Regions from separate parts of the Aquitalea sp. ASV11 genome, predicted to be linked through region 2. Evidence: predicted binding sites of a transcription regulator. Region 2 holds the regulator's gene; each other region holds the start of a gene.
The links. Region 2 encodes FNR, which switches genes on or off when oxygen is low (the NO sensors DNR and NnrR bind a similar motif). Its sites were predicted from a motif close to TTGATNNNNATCAA; they were not measured.
Positions count from the first base shown of each region.

Region 1 (5,535 bases), on a different contig from region 2:
AAGGGATGGTCGTAAACCGACTCACCCGCAACGGAGTAGTGACCATAACGCTCGGTTTCGGCGCGGAACGGACGAATCATCTGGGAGTGGCAGTTGTAGCAGCCTTCACGGATGTAAATGTCGCGACCAGCCAGTTGCAGCGCGGTATAGGGCTTGACGCCGGCAACAGGCTGCGTGGTGGACTTCTGGAATGCCAGCGGCAGGATTTCCACCAGGCCGGCAAAGCTGATCACGATCAGGGTGAACACGATGAGGTAACCCACGTGTTCTTCAATCAGTTTCTGGATCTTTTCCATGTTCTTCTACCTTTATCCGCTTAAGCGTGAGCCGATGCGTTGACAGCCGGAATCTTGGCGTCAACAGCCTTGCCACTGGCAACGGTGCGGAAGGTGTTGTAAGCCATCAGCAGCATACCGGTCAGGTACAGCGTACCACCCAGGAAACGCACGAAGTGGTAGGGGTAGGTTGCTTTCACGGCTTCCACAAAGGCATAAGTCAGGGTGCCGTCGGCATTCAGGGCACGCCACATCAGGCCCTGGGTCACACCGGAGATCCACAGTGCGGCGATGTACAGAACCACACCAACAGTAGCCAGCCAGAAGTGAGCTTCGATCAGCTTGGTGCTGTGCATGGATTCACGGCCGAACAGGCGCGGCAGCAGGTAGTACATGGAACCGATGGTGATGAAGCCAACCCAGCCCAGAGCACCGGAGTGCACGTGACCGATGGTCCAGTCAGTGTAGTGCGACAGGGCGTTCACGGACTTGATGGACATCATCGGGCCTTCGAAGGTGGACATACCGTAGAAGGACAGGGAAACCACCAGGAACTTCAGAACCGGGTCGGTACGCAGTTTGTGCCATGCGCCGGACAGGGTCATGATGCCGTTGATCATGCCACCCCAGCTCGGAGCCAGCAGCACCAGCGAGAACACCATACCCAGCGATTGGGTCCAGTCAGGCAGGGCAGTGTAGTGCAGGTGGTGAGGACCAGCCCACATATAGGTGAAGATCAGGGCCCAGAAGTGAACCACCGACAGGCGATAGGAGTAAACCGGACGACCAGCTTGTTTCGGCACGAAGTAGTACATCATGCCCAGGAAGGCGGCTGTCAGGAAGAAGCCCACGGCATTGTGGCCATACCACCATTGCACCATGGCATCCACGGCACCGGCGTACACGGAGTAGGACTTGGTCAGGGAAACCGGTACAAAGGCGCTGTTGACGATGTGCAGCAGGGCAACTGCCAGGATGAACGCACCGTAGAACCAGTTGGCTACATAGATGTGTTTAACCTTGCGGATGGCGATGGTGCCGAAGAATACGATGGCATATACCACCCAGGTCACGGCGATCATCAGCTTGATCGGCCATTCCAGTTCGGCGTATTCCTTGCCGAAGGTGATGCCCAGCGGCAGGGTGATGGCAGCGAGGACAATGATCAGCTGCCACATCCAGAAGGTGAAGGCTGCCAGTTTGTCCGAGATCAGGCGTACGTTACAGGTTCGCTGCACGACGTAGTAGGAAGTTGCAAACAGGCCGCAACCGCCAAAGGCGAAAATTACGGCGTTGGTGTGCAGCGGGCGCAAACGGCCAAAGTGGAACCAGGGCCCAAAATTGAGCTCCGGCCACACCAATTGGGCCGCAATGATGACGCCCACCAGCATGCCTACAATGCCCCATACTACGGTCATGATGGCAAACTGGCGCACCACCTTATAGTTATAAGTGGATTGCGTTTCCATTTAGGGTTTTCTCCAAGGTTGCTAACTTAGAACGTGACAAACCGTGGCGACTTGATTTCCTGCCCGCTGCCCCAAACTGAAATGGGCAGGAAAAGCCGCTGAGGAAGCTGAGCAATTTCAGACTAGCAAAGTGTTTGACCCGTGTTGACAATGTTCTGCCAGAAACCTGGCAAAGCGTGGTCAGACACACACTTTTTCCCCATTTATTCAGCAGGGATTCTAAAGCAAATACCCATGACGGGCCAGTTGATTAGTATGCCTGCGGGATTTTTACGTCCACCATTTTCTTGATTTCAAGCGAGCTGGCAGCAAGCTATTAACCTGATGCCGCTTACTGGGGATTATATTGTCATGCCTGTCCAAGCCCTTGACTTAAGTCAAATCGTGATCGGCAGCCCCCCTGTTGCGACGCGGGTGCTAGAATCTGCCGTTTTCTATCCTTTCCTGGGCAGATCATGACCACAGCCGTCCGTTACTCCATTCGTCCGTGCTCGCCGGAAACCCATTGCTTCGAAATTACGCTGCAGCTTGACACGCCGGCCAGCGGCGGACAGGTGTTTTCCTTGCCTGCATGGATTCCGGGTAGTTATCTGATCCGTGAGTTTTCCCGCCATATTGTCAGTATTCAAGCCAGTAGCGCTGGTAAAAGTGTGGGGCTGCGCAAGCTGGACAAACACAGCTGGCAGGCGGACCCGGTAAGCAGCAGCCTGACACTGGTCTACCAGGTGTATGCCTATGACCTGTCGGTGCGTGGTGCTTATCTGGACGACTCGCGCGGTTTCTTCAATGCCAGCAGTGTGTTCCTGTCCGTTGCCGGCCGTGAGCATGAGGCATGCGAGGTGGAAATCCGGCCTGCCAAGGGCAAGGCCCATGCGGACTGGAAGGTGGCGACTGCCTTGCCCGCGGTAAAGGTGAAGAAAAGCGGCTTCGGGCTGTACCGTGCCGCAAATTACGACGAATTGCTGGACCATCCGGTGGAGCTGGGCGATTTCCATACGGTCAGTTTCAAGGCTTGCGGCGTGCCGCATCAGTTTGTGGTGTCAGGACGATTCCGTGGTGACTTGAAGCGCCTGGCACGTGATACCAAGAAAATCTGCGAATACCAGATCCGCCTGTTCGGCACGCCGGCACCGTTCGAGCGTTATGTGTTCATGCTCTATGTTGGCAAGGACATCTACGGCGGGCTGGAACACCGGGCATCCACGGCGCTGGTGGCCAACCGGGATGACTTGCCTGCTATCGACCAGACCGAAATCTCCGACGGTTATCTGAAACTGTTGGGTCTGATCAGTCATGAGTATTTCCACAGCTGGAATGTAAAGCGTATCAAGCCGGCTGCCTTCAGCCCCTATGACTTGCGCAGTGAAGGCTATACCCGTTTGCTGTGGGCGTTCGAGGGCATCACTTCCTACTATGATGATTTGACCCTGTTGCGTTGCGGGCTGATCGACAGCAAGCGCTATCTTGGCCTGCTGGCCCAGACGATCAGCGGTGTACAGCGCGGAGCAGGCCGGTTGAAGCAAACGCTGGAGGAATCCAGCTTTGATGCCTGGATCAAATACTACCGGCAAGACGAAAACAGTCCGAACAGCATTGTCAGCTATTACACCAAGGGCGCGCTGGCTGCCCTGGCACTGGACCTGACCCTGCGTGAGCGCAGCCAGGGGGTGAAGACGCTGGACGACATCATGCGTGCCTTGTGGACAAAATGGCTGGCAGACGGCAAGGGGCTGGCCGAGCAGGAGTGGGAAGAAATCGCACAGCAGGTGGCTGGTTTCTCCTTGCAGGACTTTTTCGATCAGGCGCTGCGCTCCACCACTGATCTGCCCTTGCCGCAGTTGTTATTGTCCCAGGGGGTAGACATGAACTGGGACTACGCGGATCATGCCGGCGATGCCGGTGGCATCGGTCTGCCGGCACCGCAGCGCAAACCCAAAGCCAGCCTGGGTGTGAAGACGCAAGCGGACCCGGCAGGTCTGCGCCTGACCCATGTTTACGATGGCGGCGCAGCGCAAGAGGCTGGACTTGCCGGCGGGGATATCCTGCTGGCGGTGGATGGGCTGAAGGCAAGCGACCTGGACAAGATGCTGAGCCGTTATCGTGTGGGGGAGAGCATCACCCTGCATGTGTTCCGGCGCGATGAACTTCTGGTGCGTGAAGTATGTCTGCAAGCCCAGCCGCAAACGACCTGCCGTTTGCAACTGCAGGAAAGGACTGGTCCGTGGCCACAGGGCTGAGTGCCATGGCGCGACGGACATGATGGTTCAAACAGTAAAGCGAATCCGGGTGGCGATCCTGCCCGGTTCATGACTCAGACCGGCACCAACCGGCAACGACCTGAAAATTAGAGAGAAGAACATGGCGCAGCAGCCTCAAGTGAACTATCTGAAAGACTATGCCGTCCCGGCCTATCTGGTGGACCGGGTGGATTTGAAGTTCGATATAGAGGAAGCGCAAACGCGAGTCCATTCGCGACTGGTGATCAAGCGTAACCAGCAATCTGCTGCGCCAGCCGATCTGTGGCTGGACGGAACGGCCACCTTGCGATCGGTCACGCTCGATGGTGAGCGCCTGTCTGCCGATGCCTACCAGTTGAACGCAGAAGGCTTGCTGATTCCCGGCGTACCCGACAGCTTCATCCTGGAGCTGGAAACCGAACTCGACCCTGCCTCCAATACCAGCCTGATGGGCCTGTATGCGTCCAATGGCAATCTGTTCACCCAGTGCGAACCGGAAGGTTTCCGCAAGATCACCTTCTACATGGACCGTCCGGACGTGATGGCCAAGTTCACCACCACCATTGTGGCCGACAAGCAGAAATATCCGGTGCTGCTGTCCAATGGCAACAAGGTGGGCGAGGGCATGCTGGACAAAAAGCGTCACTGGGTGAAGTGGGTGGACCCCTACCGCAAGCCTTCCTACCTGTTTGCCCTGGTCGCGGGCAAGCTGGTGGCTGCGCGTGACAAGTTCACCACCGTGCGTGGCCGGGAAGTGACGCTGGAAATCTGGACAGAACCGGCGGATCAGGACAAGGTTGCCTTCGGCATGGGTGCCGTCAAACGTGCGATGAAGTGGGATGAACAGCGTTTCGGGCTGGAATACGACCTGGACATCTACATGATCGTCGCCGTCAGCGACTTCAATATGGGGGCCATGGAAAACAAGGGCCTCAATATTTTCAATACCTCGGCCGTGCTGGCACGCAAGGACACCCGCACCGATGCCGAATTCCAGCGCGTTGAAGCCATCATCGCGCACGAGTATTTCCATAACTGGACCGGCAACCGCGTAACCTGCCGCGACTGGTTCCAGCTCTCGCTCAAGGAAGGGCTCACCGTATTCCGCGATCAGGAGTTCAGTTCCGATCTGGGCAGCCGTGCCGTCAAGCGCATTGACGATGTCAAAAGCCTGCGTGCCTTGCAATTCCCGGAAGATGCCGGCCCGACCGCGCACCCGATTCGTCCTGACTCCTATATCGAGATGAACAATTTCTACACCATGACGGTGTATGAAAAAGGGGCCGAAGTCGTCCGCATGTATCACACCCTGCTGGGTGAGGAAGGCTTCCGCAAGGGCATGGATCTGTACTTCAAGCGCCACGATGGCCAGGCAGTGACTTGCGATGATTTCCGTGCCGCCATGGCCGACGCAAACGGGGTGGATCTGGAACAGTTTGCCTTGTGGTACAGCCAGGCCGGTACGCCGCTGCTGCAAGTCAGCAGTGCATACGATGCCGCCGCGCAGCGCTATGCCCTCACCGTCAAGCAGTCCTGCCGCGTTGTGGCTGGCCA
Region 1 is NZ_JAELUD010000003.1:64,893-70,427, reverse strand. It holds gene ccoO (cytochrome-c oxidase, cbb3-type subunit II) at 1-296, opposite strand, end outside; gene ccoN (cytochrome-c oxidase, cbb3-type subunit I) at 317-1,744, opposite strand; gene JHD62_RS02185 (M61 family metallopeptidase) at 2,200-3,981, shown strand; gene pepN (aminopeptidase N) at 4,103-5,535, shown strand, end outside.
Region 1: the regulator FNR is predicted to act here: its motif matches at 2,112-2,125, upstream of JHD62_RS02185 (M61 family metallopeptidase).

Region 2 (5,535 bases):
TCTCTACACGAATGGTATCGAGGTTAAGCGACGCGCGCTGGATTACACTGCCAGCACGGCGGGCGGCTTTAACCGCGATATTGAGCATCGGATGCATTGACGGCCTCTAGAACGGATAGCAGATGTCAGCCAACATGGCTCGACATCTGTCAGTAACAATCTGGGTTAAGGAACAAAAAAAGCCGGCGCGAGCGCGCGGGCTTTTTGATATGCCCGCCATTTTAATGTGAAACTGCTGATGAATAAACCCCAAGTACCTGATTTTCTGAAAAACATTCGCATCGTGTTGGCTCGCCCCAACCATCCGGGCAATATCGGTTCGGCCGCACGGGCGATGAAAACCATGGGGCTGACCCGCCTGTATCTGGTTGAACCCAAAGTGTTTCCCAGCGATGAAGCCAATGCACTGGCCTCCGGCGCGGTGGATGTGCTGGAGAGCGCCACCGTGGTGGCGAGCCTTGCCGAAGCGCTCAGCGACGTCACCGTGGCCTGCGCGCTCACCAGCCGCCGCCGCGAGCTGACCACGCCATTGTCCACTCCGCGCGAAACCACGCCGGAACTGGTGGCCCGCGCGCGCGATGGCGAACAGGTGGCGCTGGTGTTCGGCAATGAAACCTTCGGCCTGTCGATTGAAGAAGTGGAGCAGTGCAACCGGCTGGTGACCATTCCGGGCAACCCGGATTACTTCTCGCTCAACCTGGCCATGGCAGTACAGGTGATGACTTACGAGCTGTTCAGCCATACCGGCGTTGATGTGGAATACCTGCGGCCGGAAAGCGAAACCGCCAGCCTGGGCGAGGTGGAAGGCTTCTGCCAGCATCTGGACCAGACCATGGACGCCATCGGCTACTACCGCCGCCGTAACAGCGAGCGACTGATGCGCCGCATGCGCGCGCTGTTCAACCGGTCCGGCATGCTGCGCGACGAGGTGGACATTCTGCGTGGACTGATGAAGCAGATCCAGCGCGTGGCAGACGGCCATGAGCACGGCGGCGAATCCTGATTGCGGTTTTTATCTGCCTTACACGCAGCCTGCGCTGCGTGATCTGGCTTTCTTGCTGACCGCCCCTTCCCCCTGGGATAGTGGCTGCAATCTTTCGCCACAACGCCTGCTGGGCCCGGATGGCCCGGCCTTGCTGGCCGCACTGGAACAAGACCCGGCACCGCTCTATGCCTGGCTGGCCGAGCAGCCCTGTCGCCGTCTGGGCCACTATGCCGAGCGCTTGCTGGCTTTCTGGTTTCACCTTGCGCCCCATATCGAGCTGGTGGCCGCCAATCTGCCGCTACGGGACGCCAGTGGCCGCACCATTGGCGAATTTGATTTCCTGATCCGGCTGGATGGCGAACCACTACACGTGGAGACTGCCAGCAAATTCTATCTGCAATTGGGTGCCGGCCCGGACAGCCTGGTAGGCCCCAGTCTGCGCGATGCCTGGCTGCTGAAGGCGGGTAAATTGCAGGCGCAGTTGCAGTTGTCCCGCCACCCCTTGGCCCGTCGCGTATTGCCGCCAGGCTTTGTGGCCTGCGCCAGTCAGGCCCGGCTGGCCGGCTGGTTTTTCTATTCCCGCCCGACACGTCCCGCCCCGCCACTGGCTGCGGATCAGCTGCAAGGCTGGTTCAGCCCGCTATTGCAGCCCTGGCCCAGTACCAGCCCGGCATCACGCTGGTTGTGGTTACCACGCTTGAACTGGCTGGCTCCGGCCCGTGTGGCCGAAGCCGAAGTGCGCGAACAGCACAGCCTGCAGCAGGAATTGCGCCAGGCCCTGGTGCCGCAACTGGTGGCAGAGCTGCTGCCGCTGGGCGATGGCTACTGGGAGGAGGTGGCGCGCGGTTTCGTGGTGCCGCCAGGCTGGCCCGAAGCAACACGCCTGCAAGCATTGATGGCCACGTTGCCAGGGAGTCCTGCAGCATGAAGCGCTTGCTGTTGTTGTATGCCAGCCAGACCGGCCGCACCTTGCAGCTGGTTGACGCCGTGCGCGCCAGCGTAGCGCAACTGGCGGATGACCTGCAGTTCAACTGCCTGCCCGCCGAGCAGGCCACACTGGATGACTTGCTGACAACAGACGGCATCGTGCTGGCAACGCCGGAGAATTTTGGCTATATGGCGGGCAAGATGAAAGATTTCTTCGACCGCACCTTCTACCCCGCGCAGGGCCTTACCGAGGGGCTGGCCTGCCTCTTGCTGGTGTCCGCCGGTAACGATGGCATGGGGGCTGTGTACGCCATGCGGCGCATCATCGCCGGCTATGGCTGGGACGAAGTGCTACCCGCCGTGGTGGTACGCGGCGAGCCGGACGCCGCGCAGCTGGCTGAAGTGGCGGAACGGGCCGAGCAACTGGTGGCCGGCATGCTGATCGGGCGCTGGTAATACCTTGACCGGAAGAGTTAGTGCTTGCGGAGAATGGCGTGCCTGCCCGGATGGGCGGAAGATGCAAAAAGGGCGGTAAGGCGCATTGCGCCCACCGCCCGGATGGCTGTTACCGTGCTGTCGGCTTACACGCCGTTGGCGTGGGTACAACCGGAGATCAGGTCCTTGAGTGCATCGGCCTTGATCAGCTGGATGTGCTTGTGGTCCACGCTTAGCCAGCCTTGTTGCTGGAACTTGGATAGCGTACGGCTGACGGTTTCCAGTTTCAGGCCGAGGAAGCTGCCGATTTCCTCGCGGCTCATGCGCAGGATGAAATCGTTGGCGGCAAAGCCGCGGGTGGACAGACGCTGTGACAGGTTCAGCAGGAAGGCAGCCAGACGTTCTTCTGCCTTCATGTTACCCAGGAGCAGCATGACGTTCTGGTCACGCACGATTTCGCGGCTCATCAGGCGGAAAAAGTGGTGTTGCAGGCTGGGAATGTCGCGCCCCAGGCTTTCCATGCGGTTGAAGGGCAGTTCGCAGACTTCGCTGTCTTCCAGGGCAATGGCGTCGCAGCCATGCACATTGGACGAGATGCCATCCAGGCCCATGAGTTCGCCGGACATCAGAAAGCCGGTGACTTGTTCACGACCGTCCTGGCTTGCCACGCTGGTCTTGAAGAAACCGGTGCGCACGGCAAACAGCGATTTGAAGGCTTCGCCACTGCGGAACAGGTATTCACCGCGCTTGAGGCGGCGGCTCTGACGGATAACTGCATCCAGCTGTGTCATTTCGTCGCGGTTCAGCCCGATGGGCAGGCAGAGTTCGCGCAGACTGCAGTTGGAGCAGGACACCTTCAGTGCGTGCAGAGTGTGTTGGTGTTGGTCTGACATCGCGTGTTTTGTACAACCCTGTAAAGAAGCTTGACCCTTGTCAAAGCGGAATTCGCACGTTTTCCGCAAATTTACCAGTCCACCTGACGTTTGACTATCAATACCCGACGACATGCACACCACCCATCCGTTTTCGCCTACCCACTGTGAGTTCGACCGAGCATTGATCGAACGTCTTGATGGTTCCGGCCCAAGATACACTTCTTACCCCACCGCCGACCGGTTTACCCCGGCATTCGGTGAGAAGGACTATAAACACTGGCTGAAGCAACGCCACCTGGGCATGCATCAGAACGCAATATCATTGTACGTTCATATACCGTTCTGTAATACGGTATGTTACTACTGCGGCTGCAACAAGATCATTACCAAGGACAAGAGCCGTGCCGACCGCTACCTCGATTACCTGGAAAAGGAAATCAAGCTGGTTGCCGCCTCGCTTGGCTGCCGGGAAAAGCTGATCCAGCTGCACTTTGGCGGCGGTACGCCGACCTTTCTGTCCGACGAGCAGCTGGACCGCCTGATGACCATGTTGCGTGCCCACTTCGAATTTTTGCCGGAGGGAGAATATTCCATCGAGATCGACCCGCGCAAGGTGGGTCGTGAAACCGTGCATCACCTGGCGCGACTGGGCTTCAACCGCATGAGCGTGGGCATTCAGGACTTCGACCCGCAGGTGCAAGCCGCGGTGAACCGGGTGCAAAGCGAGGAAGAAACGCTGGAGGTGATCGAGGCTGCGCGCGAAGCCGGCTTCAAGTCGGTCAGTGTGGACCTGATCTACGGCCTGCCGCTGCAAACCCGCGAGTCGCTCAAACGCACGCTGGACAAGGTGATTGCCATTGGCCCGGACCGGCTGGCGCTGTACAACTATGCCCATTTGCCCACCGTGTTCATGCCGCAACGGCGCATCAACGAGGCGGACCTGCCAGCAGCCAGCACCAAGCTGGACATCCTGCAGGACGCGGTAAAGAGCCTGGCGGATGCAGGCTATGTATTCATTGGCATGGACCACTTTGCCAAGCCGGAAGATGACCTGGCCATTGCCTTGCGCCAGGCGCGCCTGCAGCGCAATTTCCAGGGCTATTCCACCCATGCCGACTGCGACATGATCGGCCTTGGCGTGTCGTCCATCGGCAAGGTTGGCCCCTGTTACAGCCAGAACGAGAAAGACCTGGACAGCTATTACGCCGCGCTGGACGAAGGCCGGCTGCCGGTAATGCGTGGCATGGTGCTGGATCAGGACGACATCCTGCGTCGCGGCATCATCCAGGCGCTGATGTGCCGCTTCTCGCTGTCGGTGGAAGCCATCGAGCAGGTGCACGGCATCAATTTCGCCGAGTATTTCGCTGCCGAGTTGCCAGCCATCCGCGAGTACCACAAGCTGGGCCTGCTGACCTTTGACGGCGACTTCCTGATGGTGGAGCCCAAGGGGCGTTTCCTGATCCGCAATATCGCCATGCTGTTCGACCGCCATTTGCGTGAACGGGAAACCAAGGCGCGATATTCCAAAACCATCTGACGGTTTTGTTCAGACTGTTTAAAGGGTTATCCCCTAAAAAAGCAGCAAAAAAAGCCCGCAGGTAGCGGGCTTTTTCATTGAAAAAGTGATGGTTTTTTACAACACATCCGGTATGGTTTTTCCGGCTGACTGTGCTTTAGGACTGCGATGCAGACGAATGATGGCCTCGCCGGTAGGGCTGGCAATCACGTCGCGCAGCGTATAACTGTCCAGTGTGCTGAAAAATGCCTGCATGCCCACATCCAGCATGGCCTTGAGCTGGCAGTCCTGACGCAGCGCGCAAGGCGGTTCGGCGCAGTCAATCAGCGGCACATTGCCTTCCAGCGTGCGGATGATGCCGCCCAGGCGGTAATGCTCGGGCGGCTGGGCCAGCGCCAGCCCGCCACCCTTGCCACGGCTGTTGTTCAGCCAGCCTTGCACGCCCATGAAATGCACCACTTTCACCAGGTGATTGCGCGACACCTCGAATCGTTCGGCAATTTCGCTGATGGTGACCGGTTGCTCCCGGTCGCGGTGCGTCAGGTACATCAGCACGCGCAGGCCAAGGTCGGTAAAGCGGTTCAGTTGCATGGCAGTAAAGTGGGCTGGGAAAGTGCCGCGCAGGATACTCCGCAGCGCGGCAGCTCACAATGCGCAGCGACAAACAAAGCCGTTTCAGTCTGTGCGCATGGCATTGGAGCCAAACACTTCCATGTGGATGCGCGTAGCTTCTACCCCGGCCTCGCGCAGCTGGCGGTGCTGTTGCTGGATGAAGCCTACCGGGCCGCACAAATAAT
Region 2 is NZ_JAELUD010000008.1:4,988-10,522, reverse strand. It holds gene JHD62_RS04450 (inositol monophosphatase family protein) at 1-97, opposite strand, end outside; gene JHD62_RS04445 (RNA methyltransferase) at 239-1,003, shown strand; gene JHD62_RS04440 (DUF1853 family protein) at 981-1,913, shown strand; gene JHD62_RS04435 (flavodoxin family protein) at 1,910-2,368, shown strand; gene fnr (fumarate/nitrate reduction transcriptional regulator Fnr) at 2,494-3,240, opposite strand; gene hemN (oxygen-independent coproporphyrinogen III oxidase) at 3,353-4,759, shown strand; gene JHD62_RS04420 (Rrf2 family transcriptional regulator) at 4,856-5,329, opposite strand; gene hmpA (NO-inducible flavohemoprotein) at 5,414-5,535, opposite strand, start outside.

Region 3 (5,535 bases), on a different contig from region 2:
CGCCGCTGTTCATGACCCTGGGCCTCACCCTGGCGGGCATGACCGGGCGTGACCTGATTGGCCGCCGTCACGGACGCAGCGTGGTGATGATCCTGATTGGCTGTCTGGGGCTGATTGTCACCGGCCACCAGATGACGCCGATGGTAGCCAGCTTTACCGGTTTTGCTGCCGCCTTTTATGCCTTGTCGCTCACCCTGCGCTCTCCCGGACTGGCTGGTGCCATTCTGGGTGCCGGCAGCGCCGCGCTGTTCCTGAGTGCCAGCCTGCTGGAGGTGATGCTGGTGTGGGCTGTCGTGCTGTTCTTGCCGGCCTTTGCCGCCTGGCGCAACAAGCGCTATGTCATCACCGTGCTGATGGCCTTGCTGGTGGCTGTGCCTGTGGCGCTGATTTGGCCGCTGGAGCTGTCCCGCAGCTATCCGGCACTGTTCCGCCTGTGGTGGGAACACCATGCGCTGGGCCCGCTGGACGGCTTTGGCAAGGTAGGGCTGTTTCACGGTTTTGGCTACTACACCTTCAATACCATCTGGTTTGCCTGGCCGGCCTGGCCGCTGGCAGCCTGGACGCTGTACCGCAACCGCAAGTACGAACTGCCCATGTTGCAGCTGCCGCTGATGTTCTTTGCCGTGGTGCTGATCATGCTGACGCTGTCGGTGCGCAAGAGCATGGATTACGCCATGCCGCTGCTGTTGCCGCTGTCCCTGCTCGCTGCGGTGGAGCTGGATAATCTGCGCCGTGGCGCTGCTGCCTTTCTCAACTGGTTCGGTCTGATGGCATTCGGGGTGTTCGGCCTGCTGATCTGGGCGGGCTGGGCGGCGATGAACTATGGCTGGCCGGAACGGCTGGCGGGGCGGGCGCAGTACTTCAGCCCTTACTATGTGCCACATGTTTCGCTGCTGGCCGCCATCTTTGCCATTCTGGCCACCATCACCTGGATATGGGCGGTCACCCGCAGCCATGTGCGTGGTCGGCAAGCCATTACCAACTGGGCTGCCGGGCTTACCTTGTGCTGGGGATTGGCGTTGAGCCTGTGGCTGCCATGGCTGGATGCGGCAAAGAGCTATCGCCCGGTGGTGGAAAGCATGCTGCGCAACGTGCCTCCGGCGGTACTCAATGGCAGCAGCTGCATTGCTACAGAGCGCGAGAACATGATGGCGCGCATCAGCTGGCACTATTATGGCGGGATTGATCTGGTGGCTTATCCGGCTGGCGAAAGCAGCCCCTGCGACTACCGCCTGTTGATGCGCTCTCGTACCGAGGGCCTGGCCGAGCCGGGCTGGAACTTGTTGTGGCAAGGTGCACGGCCGCGTGAGAAGTACGAGCTGTTCGGCTTGTTCCAGCGTTCGCCGCACTAGCCGCATAGCAGAACACATCATCAGGACCCATCATGATGACGACAGGCCGCACCGCATGCGGCCTGTCTGCTTTTGGTCCTTCCCGTGCTGATTCAGGGCAGCCATCACTGTCGGCAGGCTTTCTGCCAGCACAAACAGCTCGCGCTCTTCAAAGCGGACATGGGCAGTCATGGCATCGGCAAAGGCTTGCAGCATGGCTGCCGAGGCCAGTTGCGGATGTTGCAGCAGGGCATGCAAATGGGCGTGATCTGCCAGCGTGCGGTCAACCGCAGCCTGCTGCCCCGCTTGTGACAGCGCAGGTAACAAGAGGCGTTCTTCCTGGGCGAAATGGGCTTGCAAGCTGTCCTGATAATGCTGGATCAGCCTCCGGGCGACGCGTTGCCACTCTTCAGCATCATCCTGCCGTGCCGCTTTGCCGGCCTGCATGGCCAGCGACAGGGCATGGTGATGGTCGTGGGAGAGTGGGGTAAGGGCTGCGCTGCGTTTCATGGTGGTGGCTGTTAACGGTCAGGCAGACAGCCTGCGCCAGTGGCAGAAGATATGCCTTGATCACTCTCAAGGACAGCCGGGCCTCCCGCCGGGAGGCCCTGAGCGGCTAGTGTTGCAACTGCGGCAGATTGGCAAACAGCTGCAGTGCTTCCGGGTTGGCCAGTGCACTGAGATTATTCACCGGCTCGCCGTGAATCACGTTTTTCACCGCCAGTTCGACAATCTTGCCGCTGATGGTGCGTGGAATGTCGGTGACGGCAATGATGCGCGCCGGGACATGGCGCGGGCTGGCACCACGCTTGATCTGTTCGCGCAGCCGGTTGACCAGCGCGTCATCCAGCACATGGCCCTGCTGCAGCCGGACAAACAGCACCACGCGCTCGTCGTCCTGCCAGCGCTGGCCCACGGCCAGGCTTTCCACCACTTCCGGGAAGCTTTCCACCTGGCGGTAAATTTCCGCCGTGCCGATACGCACGCCACCGGGGTTGAGCACCGCGTCGGAACGGCCATAAATCACCATGCCGTTGTGAGCGGTGATTTCAGCGTAGTCACCGTGGCACCACACATTATCGAAGCGGCCAAAATAGGCCTGACGATATTTGCTGCCCTGCTCGTCCTGCCAGAACCCCACCGGCATGGAGGGGAAGGGGCGGGTGCATACCAGTTCGCCCTTTTCCTGCCGCACCGGCCTGCCGTAACTGTTGAAGATGTCCACCGCCATGCCAAGGCCGCGGCATTGCAGCTCGCCACGGTATACCGGCAGCTTGGCGCAGCCCAGGGCAAAGCAGGACACAATGTCGGTACCGCCGGAAATGGAGGCCAGATTGATGTCCAGCTTGATGTTGGCGTATACCCAGTCAAAGCTTTCCGCCATCAGTGGCGAGCCGGTGGAGAACACTGCGCGTAGTGCATCCAGCCGGTATTGCGTGGCAGGAGTCAGGTTGATCTTGCGCAGGCCGTCGATGTATTTGGCCGAGGTGCCAAACTGGGTGAATTGCCATTGCTGCGCATATTCCCACAGGATGTGTCCCTGATTGGCAAACGGCGAGCCGTCATACAGCATCAGCGCCGCGCCGCTGGCCAGGCCGGATACCAGCCAGTTCCACATCATCCAGCCGCAGGTGGTGAAGTAAAACAGGTGGTCGCCATGGTGAATGTCGGCGTGCAGCTGGTGTTCTTTCAGATGCTGCAGCAGGGTGCCGCCGGTGCCATGCACGATGCACTTGGGTTTACCGGTGGTGCCGCTGGAATACAGGATGAACAGCGGATGGTTGAATTCCACCCGCACAAACTGCAAGGGACGCGCAGCGAAGCGGGCAATGAAATCGTCCAGTGTGATAGTGCGCGGCAGGCTTGCGGCAAAGGCAGCGGTTTCCCCCAGGTAGGGGACGGCAATGAACTGCTGTACCGAAGGCAGGCCTGCTGCCAGCGCCTGCATCTTGTCGCGGATGTCGATTGGCTTGCCGCCATACCAGTAGCCATCCGGGCAGAACAGCAGCTTGGGCTCGGTCTGGCCAAAGCGGTCGATGGCACCGTCGATGCCGAAGTCGGGCGAACAACTGGTCCATACCGCGCCCAGACTGGTGGCGGCCAGCATGGCGGCCACGGTTTCCGGCATATTGGGCAGGAAACCGGCTACGCGGTCGCCCGCCACAATGCCGGCTGCCTGCATGGCTTGCTGCAAGCGGGACACCAGCTGGCGCAGCTGCTGCCAGCTGTAGCGGGATTTGACCTTGTCCTCCCCCCAGAACACCAGGGCGGTGCCATCGCCATCGTGACGCAGCAGGTTTTCTGCGTAATTGAGGCGGGCTTCGGGGAAAAAGCGTGCAGCCAGCATATTGTCCGCCTGCTCCAGCGCACTACCACCCTTGTCGCCTACTACTCCGCAGTAATCCCACACCAGCGCCCAGAAGCGGCCCGGGTCGTCCACGCTGGCTTGCCACAGCGTCTGGTAATCCGGCAGCGGGCGGTCATAGGCTGCTTCGGCCAGGCGGGTAAAGGCATGCAGGTGGGAGCCTGCAATACGTTCGGCGGATGGTTGCCAGATGGGCTGGGTGGGCTGCTGCATGGTTCTCCTCTTTCTTTACCTTGCTTGCTTTTCTTGCTTTGTTTTTGCGGCCTTGCCGTGGCTGCTCAGTGGGCCGTTGCCATGGCCTGCGCCACCTTCGAGGTGGGGGCGCGGCCCAGCAGGCCGGCGGCAAACCAGGCGGTTTGCACCAGTGTCGGCAAGTCTATGCCACAGTCCACGCCCAGGCCATGCATCAGGTACAACACGTCTTCGGTGGCGACATTGCCGGATGCCCCACGAGCATACGGGCAGCCGCCCAGCCCGGCAATCGAGGAATCGAATGTTCTGATGCCTGCCTGAAAAGACGCATGAATATTGCTGATGGCCATGCCGTAGGTATCGTGGAAGTGACCTGCCAGTTGTGCAATTGGCACAAGCTTGCTCACGGTATTCAGCATGTCCAGCACCCGGTTGGGGGTGGCAGTGCCGATGGTGTCGCCTAGTGAAATCTCGTAGCAGCCCATGTCCAGCAGGCGGGCCGCCACTTCTGCCACCTTGGCCGGGGCAATCGGCCCTTCATAGGGGCAATCCACCACACAGGACACATAGCCGCGCACGCGGATGCCCTCGCGCCGTGCTGTAGCCATCACGCTGTCGAAGCGGGCCAGGCTTTCGGCAATGCTGGCATTGATGTTTTTCTGGCTGAAACTTTCACTGGCCGCACCAAACACGGCAATCTCGCGCACGCCAGCAGCCAGTGCCTGCTCCATGCCCTTGTCGTTGGGCACCAGCACCGGGTAATGCACCGGGCCGGACAGGTCCAGTGCCTGCAATACTTGCAAACTGTCGGCCATTTGCGGCACCCATTTGGGCGAGACAAAAGCCCCGGCCTCGATGGTGGTGAGGCCGCTGGCAGCCAGGCGGCGAATCAGTTCCAGCTTGCTGGCGGTATCCACCTGCTGCTTTTCGTTCTGCAGCCCGTCGCGCGGGCCGACTTCGACGATTTTTACGGTTGGCATAGCGTGTTGTCCTTCGGATCAGTCGGCGTCGAAGTCGAGCAACTCGTCGCCATCGCATACCTGTTCACCAGCACCAAAGTAAAAGGCATTCACCGTGCCATCGGCTGGGGCATGGATGGTGTGCTCCATTTTCATGGCTTCCAGAATCAACAGGGGCTCACCTTTGCTCACCTGCTGTCCGCTACTGGCCAGCAAGGCCACTACCCGCCCAGGCATCGGTGCTTTCAGGTGGGTGGCGCCATGCACTTCTTCGGTGCTGGCGGCGTACGGGTCCACCCAGCTTGCTTCCAGCCGTTCGCCTTGCAGGAACAACACCCGCAGCTGCTGCTGGCTAATGACGGTGGCGCGCAGTTGTTGCCCGTCCAGCGTGACATGCCATTCACCGTGTTGCAGCCGTGCTGCGGCCTGATATGTCTGTCCTGCCACCGTCACGGCAAAACCGTGGTCCAGATGGCGCAGGCTGACGCTGTGCAGGGTATCGCCGTGGATGAATTGCTGGACGGTTTCCAGCTGACCATTCAGTCGCCAGCCCGCGCGCACCGGGAAGTCCGTCTGCGCGCCCAGCGTCTGGGCCAGCGCCAGCACAGCCAGCTGAGCACTACTGGCCGGAGTGGCTGGTGGCAGCAATTCTTCCTGATAGCGGGCGATGAGCCCGGTATCCACTGCA
Region 3 is NZ_JAELUD010000001.1:108,109-113,643, forward strand. It holds gene JHD62_RS00480 (glycosyltransferase family 39 protein) at 1-1,352, shown strand, start outside; gene JHD62_RS00485 (hemerythrin domain-containing protein) at 1,383-1,841, opposite strand; gene JHD62_RS00490 (acetoacetate--CoA ligase) at 1,948-3,909, opposite strand; gene JHD62_RS00495 (hydroxymethylglutaryl-CoA lyase) at 3,975-4,868, opposite strand; gene JHD62_RS00500 (acetyl/propionyl/methylcrotonyl-CoA carboxylase subunit alpha) at 4,887-5,535, opposite strand, start outside.
Region 3: the regulator FNR is predicted to act here: its motif matches at 1,898-1,911, upstream of JHD62_RS00485 (hemerythrin domain-containing protein).